3 regions of the Ferrimonas sp. YFM genome follow, and region 2 is predicted to be linked to each of the others. Evidence: riboswitches for the same ligand, from Rfam matches in the RefSeq annotation. Region 2 holds a riboswitch; each other region holds the start of a gene.
The links. Region 2 has a riboswitch for lysine ahead of lysC (lysine-sensitive aspartokinase 3). Riboswitches for the same ligand answer to the same signal wherever they lie in the genome.
Positions count from the first base shown of each region.

Region 1: another riboswitch for lysine. It lies ahead of QUE41_RS16835 (Na+/H+ antiporter NhaC family protein); the one in region 2 lies ahead of lysC (lysine-sensitive aspartokinase 3).
Region 3: another riboswitch for lysine. It lies ahead of QUE41_RS16120 (Na+/H+ antiporter NhaC family protein); the one in region 2 lies ahead of lysC (lysine-sensitive aspartokinase 3).

Region 1 is NZ_AP027368.1:3,647,296-3,653,410, reverse strand. Features, by position in the region: gene QUE41_RS16840 (electron transfer flavoprotein subunit alpha/FixB family protein) at 1-702, shown strand, start outside; lysine riboswitch at 792-989, shown strand; gene QUE41_RS16835 (Na+/H+ antiporter NhaC family protein) at 1,079-2,662, shown strand; gene QUE41_RS16830 (thymidine kinase) at 2,799-3,377, shown strand; gene QUE41_RS16825 (LysR family transcriptional regulator) at 3,499-4,428, opposite strand; gene QUE41_RS16820 (acetoacetate--CoA ligase) at 4,761-6,115, opposite strand, start outside.
Region 2 is NZ_AP027368.1:3,849,729-3,855,843, forward strand. Features, by position in the region: gene QUE41_RS17745 (S8 family serine peptidase) at 1-363, shown strand, start outside; gene lysC (lysine-sensitive aspartokinase 3) at 432-1,802, opposite strand; lysine riboswitch at 1,865-2,041, opposite strand; gene arcA (two-component system response regulator ArcA) at 2,553-3,272, shown strand; gene QUE41_RS17760 (Hpt domain-containing protein) at 3,324-3,686, opposite strand; gene QUE41_RS17765 (SPOR domain-containing protein) at 3,839-6,115, shown strand, end outside.
Region 3 is NZ_AP027368.1:3,481,315-3,487,429, reverse strand. Features, by position in the region: gene QUE41_RS16145 (O-acetylhomoserine aminocarboxypropyltransferase/cysteine synthase family protein) at 1-493, opposite strand, end outside; gene QUE41_RS16140 (hypothetical protein) at 719-1,591, shown strand; gene QUE41_RS16135 (manganese-dependent inorganic pyrophosphatase) at 1,661-2,566, opposite strand; gene QUE41_RS16130 (hypothetical protein) at 2,945-3,097, shown strand; gene QUE41_RS16125 (YeiH family protein) at 3,074-4,015, opposite strand; lysine riboswitch at 4,270-4,468, shown strand; gene QUE41_RS16120 (Na+/H+ antiporter NhaC family protein) at 4,562-6,115, shown strand, end outside.

The sequences.
Region 1 (6,115 bases), 200 kb from region 2:
CTGGTGCTGGAACTGGCCGCTGATTACAGCCACATTCTGGCGGCAGCCAGCGCCAAGGGTAAGGATATGTTGCCCCGGGTTGCGGCCCTGCTGGACGTGGCACAGCACTCCGATGTCATTGCCATCGAGTCTGACGATACCTTCGTCCGTCCCATCTATGCGGGCAATGCCCTGGCGACGGTGCAGAGCCTGGATGAGAAGAAGGTACTGACCATCAGGACCAGTGCCTTCGATGCGGTGGCTGAGCAGGCACCGGCGGAAATTCATGCCCTGGACAGCGTCAAGTCGAGCGAGTTGACCCAGTTTGTCGGCGAGGAACTGGTTGAGTCCGAGCGCCCTGAACTGGGTGCGGCGCGGGTGGTGATCTCCGGAGGCCGTGGACTGGGCAGCGGTGAGAACTTTGCCCTGATCGAACAGCTGGCGGACAAGCTGGGTGCCGCCATCGGCGCATCCAGGGCAGCCGTAGACGCAGGCTTCGTGGCCAACGATCTGCAGGTGGGTCAGACAGGCAAGATCGTTGCCCCGGATCTCTACATCGCCGTGGGGATCTCCGGTGCCATTCAGCACCTGGCGGGGATGAAAGAGTCCAAGGTGATCGTGGCGATCAACAAGGACCCGGACGCGCCTATATTCCAGATTGCCGATTATGGCCTGGAAGCAGACCTGTTTGAGGCTGTTCCTAAGCTCACAGAACTGTTATAAATGTGATTTAACTCACATTATGGCGGCATCTGCCGGACAAGTGAGGGACACTTGCGGTTAGAATGCCGCCTTCGCTTTTTGCGAGTACCGATTTAGGTAGAGGCGCATCGCCTATCAGTACGCCGGTCGAGGTTGATACCCGACGACGCCGGTGGAAAGGAGTCGATGCCGAAGTGGGCAGGGCATCATCCCTGGCCGCTGGGGCTGCTTTTAACAGGAGCAGCACTGCCATAGTAAATTCCGAGAGGAGCTCGGATGCTTTTTTACTATGGAGCGCTACTGAAAGGACGGTGGGTTTCTATTCTCTGCATATCCCTCCCTCGACGCACAGTCGTGTCAGTTGCCTCCATCGCTAATCCACAACGATAAGATAACGATGGCCTTAATTAGTTACGCCGATTCGGCACTCTCTCTTCTGCCTCCCCTGGTTGCCATTGGGATGGCGATCATGACCCGCAAGGTGTTGCTCTCCCTCGGGCTGGGTATTCTGCTGGGCACCCTGATGCTGGTGGACTTTGCGCCCATGACGGCGCTGTCCGAGCTCTCCGGCCGGGCCCTGACCCTGGTGTGGGACGATGGCGCGCCTGCCGCCTGGAACCTCTACACCCTGGGATTTCTGGTGTTGCTGGGGATCATGACCGCCCTGATCTCCGTCTCCGGCGCGACCCGGGCCTTTGCCGCCTGGGCCCGCAAGCGGATTCGCTCCGGGCGGGATGCCAAGCTGATGACCATGGCGCTGGGCGTGGTGATTTTCATCGATGACTACTTCAATACCCTGGTGGTGGGCTCCGTGGCCCGGCCGGTGACCGATCATTACAAGGTGTCCCGGGAGAAGCTGGCCTACTGCATCGACTCCACCTCGGCGCCCATCTGCGTGATCTCCCCCATCTCCTCCTGGGGAGCGTACATCATCGCCCTGATCGGTGGCCTGCTCACCACCCACGGCATGACGGAGATCGGCTACCTGAGTGCCTTTATTCAGATGGTGCCCATGAACTTCTACGCCATCTTCGCCTTCCTGCTGCTGCTGGCGGTGGTCTACTTTGGCCTGGACTTCGGTGCCCTGGCCCGGGCCGAGCAGCGTGCCCGTGCCGGTCAGTTGTGGGAGGAGTCCCGCGGCGTGCCCCCCGGTGAGGAGCTGGATCTGCCGGAAGCGGACAACGGTCGGGTGGCCGGGCTGGTGGCGCCCATCGGCTTTTTGATCGCCATCACCGTCGCCCTGATGCTGTTCTCCGGTAATCAGGCCCTGGCCGCCGACGGTAAAGCCTTCAGCCTGATCGGCGCCTTCGAAAACACCGATGTGGCCTGGTCCCTGTTCTACTCCGGCCTGGCCGGGGTGATCTTCACCCTGATGTTCAGCCTGATGCAGGGTGTGCCCGTGGGCTATATGGTGAAGGCGGTGATCAGCGGCACCAAGTCGATGTTGCCTGCTATTTATATCCTGCTGTTTGCCTGGACCATTGCCGGTATCATCAGCGATCTCAACACCGGTGAGTACATGGCCTCCCTGGCCCAGGGCAACCTGCCCGCCTGGTCTTTGCCGGCGCTGCTGTTTGTCCTCAGCGGGTTTGCCGCATTCGCCACCGGCACCAGCTGGGGCACCTTCGCCATCATGCTGCCCATCGCCGCCAATATGGCGGAAGCGGTGGATCTGGCACTGATGCTGCCCATGCTCTCCTCGGTGCTGGCCGGGGCGGTATTCGGTGATCACTGCTCGCCCATCTCAGATACCACCATCCTCTCCTCCACCGGAGCGGGTTGTCACCACATCGACCACGTCACCACTCAGTTGCCCTATGCGGTGCTGACGGCGGTGATCTCCCTGGCGGGCTACCTGGTGCTGGGGATGACCGGGTCGGTGGTGCTGGGCTTTGCCACGGCCACCCTGGGCCTGTTGCTGGTGGTCTTAGTGCTCAGACGCCTGTGCGCGCCGAACAGGACGACGGCGGTCACCGAGTAACGTTAAATGAGCCCCGCTTAGCGGGGCTTTCTTTATGCAGAGAGCGTCGAGCCGGCGCACAGTTTCAGGCGGTTAACTCTGGTCCGGATCCGGCCTTTTGGTTAGACTGTCCGAGAATTTTTCAGGGGGAAGAATTTTGGCTCAACTCTACTTCTACTATTCGGCCATGAATGCCGGAAAATCCACCTCTTTGCTGCAGTCCGCTTATAACTATCGCGAGCGCGGCATGGAGGTGCTGGTGATGACCGCCGGTCTGGATGATCGCTACGGGGTGGGCAAGGTGACCTCCCGTATCGGCCTCTCTTCAGATGCGCTGATCTACCGTCGTGAGGATGATCTCCTGACCATGGTTCTGGAGCGCAATGAGCAGCAGCAGGTCAACTGCCTGTTGGTTGATGAGTGTCAGTTCCTCACCAAGGAGCAGGTACGTCAATTGACCTATCTGGTGGACAAGATGGATATCCCGGTACTCTGTTACGGCCTGCGTACCGATTTTCAGGGTGAGCTGTTCGAGGGCTCCCATTACCTGTTGGCCTGGGCGGACAAGCTGGTGGAGCTGAAAACCATTTGCCACTGTGGCCGCAAGGCCAACATGGTGGTCCGCATGGATGGGGAAGGCAAGCCGGTTCGCAATGGCGATCAGGTGCATATCGGTGGCAATGACAGCTATGTTTCCATGTGCCGGACCCACTACCGGGAACTGGCCTGGGACTGAGCATCAGACGCAATGAGATACGGCAGCTTCGGCTGCTGTTTCTTTTTCTGCTGCTTGCTGAGAGAGAATAAAGTGGCGGTGTTTCGGGAGGGGAGGGCAGGAGTCCTTTCCTGCGGAGAGATCAGCGAATCTTGCTAAGGGTCTCTTTGACCTGATCACGCAGCCAACGGTTGGCCTTGCTGTCTTCCATCTTCTTCAGGTAGGTCAGGTACAGAGGCACCTTGGGGATGTCGAAGGAGGTCTTGACCTCGGCCAGATCGAATTGACGGCCATACTTCTCCCACAGCCAGCGTGACACTGTGACCAGTGAGTCGCTCTCCTGAGCCATCATCATGGCATTGAAAGGGTTGTTGGTGTCCAGGAACACCTCACGCTCATCCACATAGCCCAGGTTCAGGGCGTTACCCATCTTGTAACCGATCTGGCCCACGGCGTAACGGACGTGACGCTGGGACAGGTAGGTGTCCATGTCGATCACCTCTTTGGTGAGCGGGTTGTTTCTGCAGCCCAGGACCACCATCTCCTCCTCCAGCAGCTTCTCCTGAATGATGGACTTCATGTCCACTTTCAGGGCCACCAGGCAGAGATCGTTGTTGTCGATCTGCAGGCTGTCGATGATCTTGGATTCCTCTTCAACCAGGTTGTTGACGGTGATCTTCAACTGGTTGTTGAAGGTCTCAACCCGGCGTGCCAGGGGGTGAAGCACGATGAGGTCCAGGATGTGGTTGGCGGCGATGCGGAAGCGACGCTTGCTGTTGGCGGCGTCGAAGTCGCTCAGGCTTTCCACGCCGTCCTGGAGCAGGTCCAGGGCGGAGTTGACGTAGCCATAGAGTTCCATGGCGAAGTCGGTAGGCTCCAGACCGTTGCTGGTACGGGTGAACAGGGGATGGCTGAAATATTTACTCAGCTTGGACAGTGACTGGCTGACTGCGCTTGGGGTTACGGAAAGCTTGCGAGCGGCCTTGCTCAAGCTCCCGGTAAAGACCACGGCGCGGAAGACGATCAGCAGCCGTATATCGATGGAATCAAAGTCCCGCATTAAAACTGGCATGGCACCTTCCGAGTTAAAAAAACTAATTTCGTCTTGTTAGTGAATCTTAGTCAAATTTTGATAACTATCTGGGCGCGGAATCTAACATGCGGTAACGAATTTGCGCAATAGATCAGCTTAGGTAGCAGTTCACACTTTTCATTTGCAACTTTAAGCGGTTGATTTAAGAGGGGCTTTATCAGATGTTTTTATTAAAAAAGCATTTTAAGTTATGATTGCTTTACCCCCTAATTTTGTTCATTTTGAGCTTAACTAAGTGTGTAAGTTTTTGATGGTAATAGGAAAAGTGCGGCCATCCCTGTTAAGTTCAGGTAATGGCCGCGTTTTTGGTGTTAACTGGTCAGATCTGGGATGTTGACGAACTGTTTCAGTGAGTCCGGGTTGGCGAGGGCGTCGGTGTTGTTGACCGCCTCTCCATGCACCACTTTTCGCACTGCCAGCTCCACCAGCTTGCCAGACAAAGTTTTGGGCAGTTCTGACACCTGGACGATCTTCGCCGGCACATGACGGGGGGTGGTGTTGGCGCGGATGGTGCGGCAAATGGTGTGCTTCAGCGTGTCGTCCAACTGTAATCCACTCTTAAGCACCACGAACAACACCACTCGAACGTCATCCTGCCACTGCTGACCTATGGCCAGACTCTCCAGTACCTGCTCCACCTTTTCCACCTGGCGGTAGATCTCCGCGGTGCCGATGCGCACCCCGCCGGGATTGAGCACCGCATCGCTGCGACCATGGATGATGAGGCCCCCTTGTGGGGTGGTTTCGGCGTAGTCGCCATGGGCCCAGACATTGTCGAAGCGGGCGAAGTAGGCATCGTGATAGCGAGTGCCGTCCTCGTCCCCCCAGAAGCCCACAGGCATAGAAGGGAAGGGAGCGGTGCACACCAACTCGCCCTTTTCACCCTGGAGTGCCTGTCCCTGCTCGTCAAACACCTGGACCTTCATCCCCAACCCCAGGCACTGAAGCTGTCCCCGGTAGACCGGCTTGGCCGGGTTCCCCAGGGCAAAGCAGGAGACGATGTCGGTACCGCCCGAGATGGAACTGAGGCACAGCTCCTGCTTTATCTCCTTATAGATAAAGTCGAAGCCTTCATGGGCCAGGGGAGAACCGGTAGACAGCAGGGCCTTGAGGTTGTCCAGCCTGTGGTGACGGGCGGGGAAGTACTCCGCCTTCTCCAGGGCGGCTATATACTTGGCACTGGTGCCAAAGATGCTCACCTCCTCCTGCTCGGTCAGTTGCCACAGCACTTCGGGACCCGGGGCGAAGGGACTGCCGTCGTACAGCACCAGAGTGGCGCCCACCGCCAGGCCGCTGACCAGCCAGTTCCACATCATCCAGCCGCAGGTGGTGAAGTAGAACAGCACATCCTCCCGGTGCAGGTCGGTGTGCAGCCGGTGCTCCTTGAGGTGTTGCAGCAGGGTGCCGCCGGCGCCGTGGACGATGCACTTGGGTTTGCCTGTGGTGCCGGAGGAGTAGAGTACATACAGAGGGTGGTCGAAGGGCAGGGGCTCAAACTTCAGCGAGCGGGCCTCGTTGTCCAGGGCCTGACTCCAGGCCAGGGCCAACGGGGAGTCCACTTCTGCGGTGTTATCGAAGGCGGGCACCACGATGAGTTGCTCCAGGGAGTCGATGGCCTCGGCTATCTGGGTCAGTTTGTCGCTGCAGTCGATCACCTTGCCGTTGT
Region 2 (6,115 bases):
GTGGTTGCCGAAACCACCGAGCTCTCCGGTGCCGCCCGCACCAACCTGTTCCTGGAACTGAGCAGCATCAGCAGCGACGTGGACGGAGACAGCCTCAGCTGGAGCGTTGAACAGACCGGTGGTGACGCCGTCTCCTTCAGCACCAACGGTGGCCGCGTCCAGTTCACCCTGCCCGCCGACGGCGCCGGCAAGCAAGCCACCTTCAGCGTGGTCGCCAGCGACGGTGAGCTTGAAAGCAACAAGGGCGAAGTGGTGATCACCATGACCAAAGCTCAGGGCGGAGACAGCGACTCCTCCAGCTTCGGCTTCCTGGCCCTGGCCCTCTCCGGCCTGGCGCTGCTGCGTCGCCGTAAGCTGGCCTAAGCCAAACCTGAACTGAAAAGGGGAGCCGTCTGGCTCCCCTTTTTTTGTCCCTCATACCGGCTTGCCGCTTAGGCTGGCAACAGACTCCGGTGCAGCCGCCTGACCACGGCCTCCCCCTCCTCCCCCTTCACCAGGAAGCAGAGATTATGGGCACTGGCGCCCTGGCAAATCATCCGCACATTGCTGCCTGACATCGCCTCCAGCACCTTGAGACCGATGCCTGCGGTATGGGCGATGTGATTGCCGATCACCGCCACCAGGGCCAGATCCTGCTCCACCTCCACCCGACACAGGGGAGAGAGCTCCTCCAGCAGGGCGTCGGAGATCAGTGCACGACCGCTGGAATCCGAGCCGGTCTGATCCAGAGTCAGGGCTACCGACACCTCGGAGGTGGTGATCAGATCCACTGAGATGCGGTGACGGGCGAGGATGGCAAACAGCTCCGCCAGGAAGCCCTGGGCATGGAGCATATTCAGGCTGTGGCAGGTCAGCAGGGTTTGCTGACGCCGCAGACTCAGGGCGCGAAACACCGGCTTACTGTCGCAGCGATTGCGAATCCAGGTACCGCCGTTCTCCGGCGCCCGGGTGGAACCGACAAACACGGAGGTGCCGCTGCGCACCGCCGGCAGTATGGTGGCCGGGTGCAGAACCTTGGAGCCAAAGGTGGCCATCTCTGCCGCCTCATTAAAACTCAGCTCCTCGATGGGGCGGGCGTCCGACACCACTCTGGGGTCACAACTGTAGATGCCGTCCACATCGGTCCAGATCGCCAGGGTCTGTGCCCCCAGCCCTTCCGCCATCAGGGCGGCGCTGAAGTCCGATCCACCCCGTCCCAGGGTGGTCACCCGTCCGGCACTGTCGCTGCCGATGAACCCCTGGGTCACCACCACCTGGGACGCCAGCAAGGGCGCCAGCTTCTCTGCGGCCAGCCGGCCAATGGCGCCGATCTCCGGTGTGGCACGGCCAAAGTGGTCATCGGTGCGCATCACCTGGCAGGCATCGAAGTTGCGGGCAGCCACCCCACGCTGACTGAGCAGTTGGGTCATCATCAGCGAGGAGCAGCGCTCCCCCATGGAGAGCAGCCTATCCATGGACTCGGCGCAGCCGGGCTGGTCACTCAGGGCCTTGGAGAGCCGGTCCATCTCGGTCAGGTAGCCATCGAGCTCGGCGGCAATGGTGGCGGGATTCTCCAGACGATCGAGCATGGCGTACTCGATGGCCGCCACCTCTCTCAGCAACAGCTGTCGGCGGGACTCGTCCAGATTGCCGGAGGCCAGCTCCACCAGGCGATTGGTCACGCCGGCGGCGGCACTGACCACCACCAGGCGAACAGAAGGATCCGACTGAATGATGTCGGCACAATGGTTCAGCGCCGTCAGGTCGGCCACTGAGGTTCCGCCGAACTTGGCGACGGTTAAGGTAGGTATAGGATTATTCATGACTTCGAACCTGTATCACTGTTCGAAGAGTCTGGATCGACAACACGCAGGGTACGGCGTAAGCGACCAGAAGCTCTCCACCACATCTTACGGTGACAGTCATGGGGATTCAGCCCCATCGACCGAAGGGGTGGCGATCGGCCGCCGGCCCCCTCTCGGCACTGCTCCCCCTGATTCCGTGTCTTAGAGGACCGACCCTCTCTCCGGAACTGCCTGGGCAGTGCACCTCTTCTGGCCCTGGGTTCAGCTTGCAGACAGGGAGTCTGGTTAAAACTAAACCTAAAGGGTTGCAGACACTAAACCTTAATGCAGTTTTAATGTCAAACGATTGAGTAAGTAATGTACCCCTTAAGCTCCCGTTACGGGAAGCCGGGTCACAGTTTTAACGGGCCCACCCCGCCACCGGGCCGTTACCGCCGGGGCACAATACTGTAATTCGTCTATCATTACAGACACCTTTAGGCGTTCGGTCTGACAGACCGAAACAAAAATCATCCGTGAGTTTCACAAAATGTGACACGGTCGGCAGAAATCGGATTCTGTTAACATTTGCGGATAACATTTGAGCCAAAATACGGTATTTTGGGAACTTCAAATGAACAGAGCGAATCCCAATTCGTCCTGCTCCCCCAATGCTGGCGCATCGGGCTATTACACGCCGAAAAGGAATTTGCATAGGCATTCTTGTCCCGAATGGAGAGTGACTCCGTTCAGGACGGTTGGTTTAAAATGGGCTTTAGGTAGCTGATCATGCAAAATCCACATATCTTGATTGTCGAGGACGAAGCCGTCACTCGAAACACACTGAAAAGTATTTTTGAAGCAGAAGGATACCTGGTATCCGAGGCCGTAGATGGCGACGAGATGCACGACGTGCTCAAGGCGCACAAGGTTAACCTGGTGATCATGGACATCAACCTGCCGGGTAAAAACGGCCTGCTGCTGGCTCGCGAACTGCGCGAGAACAACAACATCGCCCTGATGTTCCTCACCGGTCGTGACAACGAAGTTGATAAGATTCTCGGCCTGGAGATCGGTGCCGATGACTACATCACCAAGCCGTTCAACCCTCGGGAGCTGACCATCCGTGCCCGCAACCTGCTGAACCGCATCGTCAGTTCCAGCAAGGCACCGGAAGAGAAGCCTCAGGTGGAGCACTACCTGTTCAATGGCTGGTCCCTGGAGATCAACAGCCGTTCTCTGGTCAGCCCCAGTGGCGAACCCTTCAAGCTGCCTCGCAGTGAGTTCCGTGCCATGCTGCACTTCGTTGAGAACCCAGGCAAGATCCTCTCCCGTGCGGACCTGCTGATGAAGATGACCGGCCGTGAGCTCAAGCCCCACGACCGCACCGTGGATGTGACCATCCGTCGAATCCGCAAGCACTTCGAGAGCCACCCGGAGACTCCGGAGATCATCGCCACCATTCACGGCGAAGGTTACCGCTTCTGTGGCCAGCTGGAAAACCAGTAAGGCCCAGCCATAAAAAAAGCCGCTTTCCAGCGGCTTTTTTTGTGTCTCAGATTAACTGCGTTGGCTCAGGTACTGCTTGAGGCTGGCCACATCCTCTTCCAGGTGTCGCTCAATCTGCTGATACCACTGCTCATGACCCTCCTGCCACTGAGGCAGATCGCCACACTGGAGTTGCTGAGACAACTCCTGAATCCGTTTCAGGCCCACGGAGCCTGCGGCTCCCTTCAATTTATGGGCTTCGCTGCATAACAGAGGCTTGTCCTTGCTCTGCATGGCGGCGGCCATGGTTTGCAGATACTCGGGCGCCATCTGCTCAAACACCACCACACTCTTTAGCAGGGTCGCCGCGCCAATGGCAGCACAATAGGCATCCAGGGTCTGCAGATCCAGCGAAGCGGTACTTGCGTCCGTCATGCGTACACTCCATCTAACTCATCACATCCTAAGGGAAACAGGTTATCACAGAGGGACAATTTCACCATTGTAAATTATTGGTTTTACACCCATGAATCTGAATGAATGGTGCTATCATCGCCGGCAGTTATATACCGAACGTAGTTGGTTTGATGCGAGTTGTTAGCCTATTCCTGTCAGGGTTGCTGAGTTGTTACAGCGTTGGCGCCTTCACCCAAGAGATAGACCTTCCCAATCAGAATCTTCGGCCCTTCACCCTGCACGCCAGAGGGGTGCAGCTGACCGATCAGCTTCCGGTCTACCTCTACAGAGGAGAGCTGCTGTTGCCCCTGCAGGGGCTGGCCGCATCACTGGGCATCGACGTCAAGGTGGATCCCCAGGCGCTGACGGCCTCGGGCTGGATCCAGGGGGAGAACGCCAACCTGATGTTGGACCTCAATCAGGACAAAGCCAGGCGGGGACTCAAACAGATCACCGTGGACCCAGAGATGATCTGGGGGCGGGACAACCTGGATATCTACCTGACGCCGGAGTTCATTCAGCAACTGCTGCCTCTGACCCTCAACATTCAGAACCTGCGTCAGACCATCAACGCATCCGGGGTGATCCCCATGCCTGCGGTGGATCAGGCGATCACCCTGAATCAGGTCACCGCCGACCCCAATGAGCAGAAAGACCTGACCCAGACCAGTTTCGATCCTCAGCACCCCCACGACTACCAGATCTACACGCCGCCCCTGGTCTACCTGCAGGGAGAGGCTGACCTGGCCGGTGAAGATTATGTCACCGAAGACTACATGTTCAACCTGCTTGCCCAGGGTGACCTGGCCATGCACTCCTATGAGTTCAGCGCCGGCCGTACCCAGGGAGAGGATGAACGCTTCCGTCTGCGGGTCTCCCGGGATCTGGGGGATCTGAACGGGTGGATGCCCTTTCAGTTGGGCGGCTATCAGGTCGGGGATGTGCGCTACTTTGGAGACAACCTGATCCACGGCCAGATAGAGGGCCAGGGGGTGGTGTTTGGCAACGCCCAGCAGCGCGACCAGGCCAGGTTCGGCCGAACCGTCATCGAGGGCAACGCCCCCGAAGGCTGGTCGGTCAACCTCTACCGAAATGGCGCCCTGATGCGGGTCACCACCGCAGATCAGGACAACCACTACCAGTTCACCAACCTGCCCCTGGTGGAGGGATCCAACCTGTTCGAGCTGCACCTGTTCGGTCCCAATGGCGAATACCTGGTGAGGCGACGCACGGTTCACAGTGGCGGTGCCACCCTGGCGGCCGGCCAAGTAAGCTACTCCGGCTTCTATATAGACCAGACCAGCAACCTGTTCACCCACAAGAGCGACAGCGAGCTGGCCAGCCTGGGACTGCGGCGAGCCTATGACGCCAGAGTGGATTATGGCCTCACCGACAACCTCACCCTGGGAGTGGGGTACAGCCAACAGAGTGTTCGCGAGAACGGCGTCATAGAGAATCGGGACTACTTCAGCACCCGGGCCACCGGCTTCTTCGCCGACAGCACCTGGTTTGCCGAAGCCGCCATGGAGGCGGAAGGCGACAGTGCCTTCGCCCTGGGCTGGCAGACCCTGCTTGGCACAGATCACAGCCTGAGGCTGACCCACAACGATTTCGGTGAGTTTCAATCCAGTCGCAACAATCCCGGTGAACTGGTGGAGGTCCGCCGGGCGACCCGGTTTGAGATCGAAGGGGCCCTGCCCCAGGCCGGTGGCCTGCAATACCAGTTCGGCACCGCCTTCAGGGACACGGAGCTGGGCAGCGGCTTCCTGTTCAATAACCGCCTCAGTACCCAGGTCGCGGGGCTCAACCTGACCCATTATATGGCCTATGACACCAGCTTCGATGACGTGTCGCGCCGCCTGTCCGGACAACTGCTGTTTGACACGCCGATGCGGGACTGGAACCTCAGCGGCCATCTGAATTATCAGACCGGCGAAGGGATCGGGGAGGTACTGACCACCATGCGCTGGCGTCCCTGGCGCGGCGTCAACAACCAGACCCAGCTCTACTACCGGGATCCTCTGGACAGCAAGAGTCGTTTCGGCCTGGGTCACCGCTTCTCCCTCACCTGGCAATGGCTGACTGTGGGCCTGGAAGGAGAGGTGAACACCCGAGGTGACTGGCAGGTGCTGGCCACCAGCGCCGTCGCCCTCAACTATCAGGATGGACGCCTGAAAGGGGTGGACTACCGGCCTCAGCTGTCCGACATCCAGGTGCGGGTGTTCGAGGACATCAACAACAATGGACGCTTCGACCCCAGCGACCGCCCCCTGGCAGGCCTGCCTCTGTTGACGGCGCCAGGCCTGCCCCACTCCCCCAGTGATGATACCGGCCTGGTGAAATTGACCCAGGTTCCCTCCAATCAGCTATACCGCATCAGTGTGGAGCCTGAGTTTATGCCGTCAGAT
Region 3 (6,115 bases), 370 kb from region 2:
GGGCGCGCAGATTCACTACGTTGCCCGCCGGATTGCCGATGGACTCACAGAAGATCGCCTTGGTGTTGGCGTCGATGGCGGCGTCGAAGCCATCGAAGTCATTGGCATCGACCATGCGCACTTCGATGCCCTGCTTGGGCAGGGTGTGGGCGAATAGGTTGTAGGTGCCGCCGTAGAGTTGACTGGTGCTGACGATGTTGGAGCCCACTTCACACAGGGTTTGGATGGCGTAGGTGATGGCGGCCATGCCCGAGGCCAGGGCCAGGGCACCGATGCCCCCCTCCATGGCGGCCACCCGCTTTTCCAGCACGTCTGTGGTGGGGTTCATGATTCGGGTGTAGATGTTGCCCGCCACCTTGAGATCAAACAGGTCGGCACCATGCTGGGTGTCGTCGAAGGTGTAGGAGGTGGTCTGGTAGATGGGGACCGCTGCCGCCTTAGTGGTGGCTTCCGACTCGTAGCCGTGGTGCAGTGCAAGGGACTCCAGCTTCATACTTCTACTTCCTATTTTTTCGGGATGAACAGATTACTTTATCACCAACTTGGTGCAGATAAATAGTCGCTTTGGTTAAATAACTATTTAATCTGCTTATGGTGAAACAGAGCCAATCTCCCACTCTTACAGTTGCTTACCCCTGGTTGCACCCCCTTACCCCCGGGCAGTTGGCGGCAAGTTAGTCTCAGTCACTGACCCCACCTAAGACCCTAAGGAGCCCCAGTGAAGCAACCGACCCTTCTGGCCCTGGCGACCGCCCTGGTCCTGGCAGGCTGTAACGGCAGCAGTGGCAACAGCAATAACAACACCGGCAGTGGTGGCACCACGCCGCCGACCACGGGTGAATCGGCACTGGAGAAAGCCCTTCCCCTCTCCATCGATGTGTTCGGGGTAACCATTCGCGCCACAGCCAACATCGATCGCACCAAGATGTTGCATGCTGCCCAGGTGATGGCTCAGTACCTGGACAACGACGAAAATGGCCTGGTGGATAACGAAGCGGTGGTGGAGAAGCTGGTGGCCAGCAAGGCCACCCTGGTGATGCTGCCCAAGGAATCCGACATGGAGGCGCTGGGCGATAAGCTGGGTGACGGCAAACAGGACAATATTCAGGATCTCTATGGCAGCGAGGTCTACCCTGGCGGTTCCAGTGCCGCCGGTTTCGATGCGTCATTGGAGGAGGTGCTGCACCTGATCACCCACGTGGGCTATGCCCAGGTGTACCCCAAGATCTTCGGGGAAAAACCGGAGAGCCAGATCGCCGATGCTATGGACCAGGCCAGGGGCGGGCGCTTTACCTCTATTCCGGCTAAATACCCGGAAGGGGCCTGGTACACTTATGACGACAGCACCTGTGACTACAGCTGCATGGTGACCGAGTACACCTACTGGGCGCTCACCTCTTTGCTGGGTGGTCAGGCGTATGAGGGACGCCTGGAAGAGATAGCCCACGAATGGAAGCTCAATACGCCCGAGAAGGTTAAGCTGGGCGACCCGGCAGTCTATACCCTGCTGACCAATGGCGAGTATGGCCTGGCCACCAAGCTGCCCAACGGCAACTACAGCTATAAGACCTTCACCATCCAAGGAGGTTAGCCCTCCATCGCCTGAGGCTTTGGCACAAAAAAACCGGCCAGATGGCCGGTTTTCTGTTTTTTGGTCGGCTTAGCCGGCCAGTACCTGGGTCACCCAGGGCAGCATCTGCTTCTTGCGGCTCAGGAAGCCGGCGAAGGTCAGGCTGTCGCCATTGGCGGTCTTGAGGGTGTCGGCCAGAGGACCGGCAACCAGCAGACGGGTCTCTTCAGAACGGATGTTGGTCAGCATCAATGCCGCCAGGTCCAGGCCCTTGTCGGCCACGCGCTGGTTCATCACCGCCTGCATCTCTTCGAGAGCGTGCTCCACCTGACCATAGTCGGCCAGCTCCAGCTGACCCAGGGTGGTGGACTTGCCGGCGATCTCGTAGTTCTTCACGTCTTTATCCAGCAGCGCTTCCGTGGACAGGCCTTCGACGTTGGTCTTGGCAGCCAGCAGATCGGCCAGGAAGGACTCCACGTCTACACCGGCCAGAGGCGCCAGTTGCTCGACGATCTCGGCATCGCGATCTGTGGTGGTGGGGGACTTCAGGCCTACGGTGTCGCTCAGCAGGGCGCCCAGCATCAGACGGGCGATGGGCTGGGTGATCTCAACCTGGTGGATGGCGAACAGCTCGAACAGCACGGAGGCGGAGGAGCCCAGAGGCATCAGCCAGGCTTCCAGAGGTGCGGCGCTGGTCAGGGTGCCCAGGCGGTGGTGATCGACTATGCCCACCAGGTCGGCGTCGTTGATGTCGTCGGGAGCCTGCTCGGCTTCGCTGAAGTCCACCAGGTATACCTGCTCGCCTTTCAGAGGCTTCTCCAGCAGCGGAGGCAGTTCAGCACCGGCGAAATCGAAGATGAACTGAGTCTCACGGCTGACTTCACCCAGGCGGAAAGGGGTGGCGTCTTTGCCACGGGCGGTCAGCCAGTGGGCGGCAATCACGGCAGAGCTGACGCAATCGCTGTCAGGGCTCTTATGGCCAAATACGTTGATCATTTGGGGATCCTTTTAACTACTTCGGCCCCACAGCGGGCCAGTTCCGGACAGAGAGGCGGCTACTATAAAAATCCCCGCCAGGTGTGTAAAGCCCGGCGGCGGATTTAAGCTAGGACTCCCTGAATTTGGGCCCGGTAAAGATGCGTGAAGGCTGGCCCCGTTCCAGATTGTGATGAGCTTGGCTATGTAGGTTTCCCTTTTTACAGGCCTATGCATGTAGGCGGGATGGCTGCTCTTAACGGGTAGAGTCAATTTAAAACAAAGTTATTAATATTGGCTTTTATATAGCTTTTGGGAATATCACAGTCGAAATGGCGTTTGATGGCTGCTGGCCCGGGGACCATGATGAACCTCTGAAAATGCGCAGAGGATTGGGTGATGAGACAGGGGGCATTGTGGTTACTGTTGCCGCTGATGGCGGTGGTGGCCCTGACCACAGATGGAATGATCAGGGCGACACTGGAGCTGCTGGGCTTCGTTGCCGTGCTCGCTGTGGTGCTGAGCGCCTCAGGCGAGAAGGTAAAGGAGTGACACCGAACTGATGGCCAGCCACAGGCCCACTCCCAACATCAGCGGTTTTGGTCCCGCCTCTCTCAGTCGGCGGGCAGTGATGCCGCAACCAATCAGGAACAGACAGACCACCAGCAAACGCTTGCTGGCCCAGAAGACCCCCTCCCATACCGGCGCCATCTGCGGCAGCAGATGGGCCACACCTATGGCCACACAGTAGTAGAGAATGAACATCGGCACGCTGAGCTTGCGGCTTTGACTGCGAAAGGCCAGGGCACTGATAAAGGCCACAGGAATGATCCACAGGGCCCGTGCCAGCTTCAGGGTGGTGGCGGTGATCAGCGCCTGATCCCCGTAGGCTCCGGCGGCGCCGACCACTGAGGAGGTATCGTGGATGGCGATGGCACTCCAGATGCCGAACTGCTCCTGGCTCAGTCCCACCAGATGACCAATCACGGGAAACAGGAACAGGGCGACGGAGTTGAGCACGAACACGGTCGCCAGGGCCAGGGAGACCTGTTTGCTGTCGGCGTCGATGGCCGGGGCCACCGCCGCAATAGCGCTGCCGCCACAGATGGCGGTGCCCGAGGCGATCAGGTGACCGGTCTTGCTGTCCAGCTTCAGGGCCCGGGCCATCAGGGTGCCCAGGGCCAGGGTGCCGAAAATGGTGACGACGATGATCCCCAGGCCCGCCCGGGTGGCATCGATGGCCTGGTCCAGCTGAATGCCGAAGCCCAGACCGACGATGGAGAACGCCAGCAGCTTCTTGGCCAGGGCGCCGGTGTTCACCCCCTTGGGGATGGCGCCCAGGCTGGCGGCCACTATGCCCAGCACCAGCGCCATGGGGGAGCTGATCACCGGCAGCAGGCAGGCCAGGGCCGTGAGCCAGAACAAGGCATGCTGGGGCCGGGAGAACAGTGTTGGGCTGGGGCGTGACATCAATGGGCTCTCGTCAGTGAAAGGCGCTCAGTATAAGGGGATGGTCAAACGGTGACGAGATCCCGATCACGCTTTTTGCCCTGATGGATGCTCAACCTGCCTGGAACAGCAGGATGTAATCCCTTCTGGCCAAAAGTTACTGTTTTGTGGGGTTTGGGCGGGAAACTGGTCTAAATGCCGGTTTCTTAACTTTTTACTGGCGTTCGAAACAGATTCTGTTATAGGCTGTAACACACAGATCGTTACCCGCACTGGGTAACAGTAGAGGCGCATCGCCTATCAGTATCTCGAATCAGGGTGACACCCGATGAGGTCGAGAGAAAGGAGTCGATGCCGAAGTGGCAGGGGCGTCATCCCCGGTCGCTGGGGCTGTATCTAACAGGTGCAGCACTGCCATGGTAAATCCCAAACGGACATTGGGGATTGAATTTACTGTGGAGCGCTACTGAAGGACGTCGTCACCCCTATTTCTCTCCCGTGGGTGGCGTCCGTGGCATATCGCCACTGTCAGCAGCCTCCATCGTACTTATAAGACAAAGAGAAACGATGGTTTTAATCAGTTACGCCGATTCGGCACTTTCTATTCTGCCTCCCGTGGCCGCCATTGGCCTGGCAATTGTGACGCGCAGAGTGTTGCTCTCCCTGGGTCTGGGAATTCTGTTGGGGATCATCATGCTGGCGGATTTCGCTCCCTCGGTGATCCTGTCTGAACTGACCTCCCGATCCACTGGCCTGGTGTGGGACGGTGATGGCTTCGCCAGCTGGAATCTGTATACCCTGGGCTTTTTGATGACCATGGGGACCCTGATGGCGCTGATCTCCGTGTCCGGCGGCACCCGCGCCTTTGCCCGTTGGGCCCGTCGCCGCATCCGTGATCGTCGCGACGCCCAGCTGATGACCCTGTTCCTTGGGGCGGTGATTTTCATCGATGACTATTTCAATGCCCTGCTGGTGGGCAACGTCGCCCGGCCGGTGACCGATCAATACGGCATCTCCCGGGAAAAGCTGGCCTACTGCATCGACTCCACCTCGGCCCCTGTGTGTGTGGTCTCCCCCATCTCCACCTGGGGGGCCTACATCATGTCTCTGCTGGCGGCGCTGCTGGCCAGCCATGGGCTGACCGAGATGACCGCCCTGTCGCTGTTTGCCCAGATGATCCCCTTCAACTTCTATGCCCTGACCGCCCTGGCCTTGCTGATCTGCGTGGTCTACTTCCGCCTGGATATTGGCCCCATGGCGGCGGCGGAGCGCCGGGCCCAGGCTGGCCAACTCTGGGATGCACAAAAGGGCACCCCTGCCGGTGAAGACCTGGGGCTGGAACAGGCCCGCAGTGGCACAGTGCTGAACCTGGCAGGTCCATTGGTACTGCTGGTGAGCCTGGTGGTGGGTCTGATGCTGTTCTCCGGCGACATGGCGCTGCAGGCCGCCGGTGAACCTTTCGCCCTGATTGCCGCCTTGGAGAACGCCGACGGTGCCTGGTCCATGGTAACCGCAGGCAGCATCACCATAGTGATCACCGCCCTGGGAATGATCGCCCAAGGGGTATCTCCAGCGCTGATTGGCCGCGCCATCATTAAGGGGATGCACTCCATGCTGCCTGCGGTCTACATTCTGCTGATGGCCTGGAGCATCGCCGGGGTGATTGCCGATCTGGAAACCGGTAAGTATCTGGCGGGTCTGGCGTCAGAGAGTCTGCCTCAGTCCCTGCTGCCGGCCCTGGTGTTCCTGATCTCCGCCGCCGCCGCGTTTTCCACCGGCACCAGCTACGGCACCTTTGCCATCATGCTGCCCATTGCCGCCAACATGGCGCTGGCCCTGGAGCCTGCTCTGCTGGTGCCCGCCCTGTCTGCGGTTCTGGCTGGCGGAGTGTTCGGCGACCACTGCTCACCCATCTCCGATACCACCATCCTCTCCTCTACCGGTTCCGCCTGCCATCATATGGATCACGTGGCTACTCAGCTGCCCTATGCGGTGATGGCGGCAGGTCTTGCCCTGGCAGGTTATCTGGTACTGGGCTTTACTGGCTCTGTGGCCGCCGGATTGCTGATCAGCTGTCTGGGCCTGATGGTTCTGGTGGGGCTGTTGCGCCGCCGGGAGGGT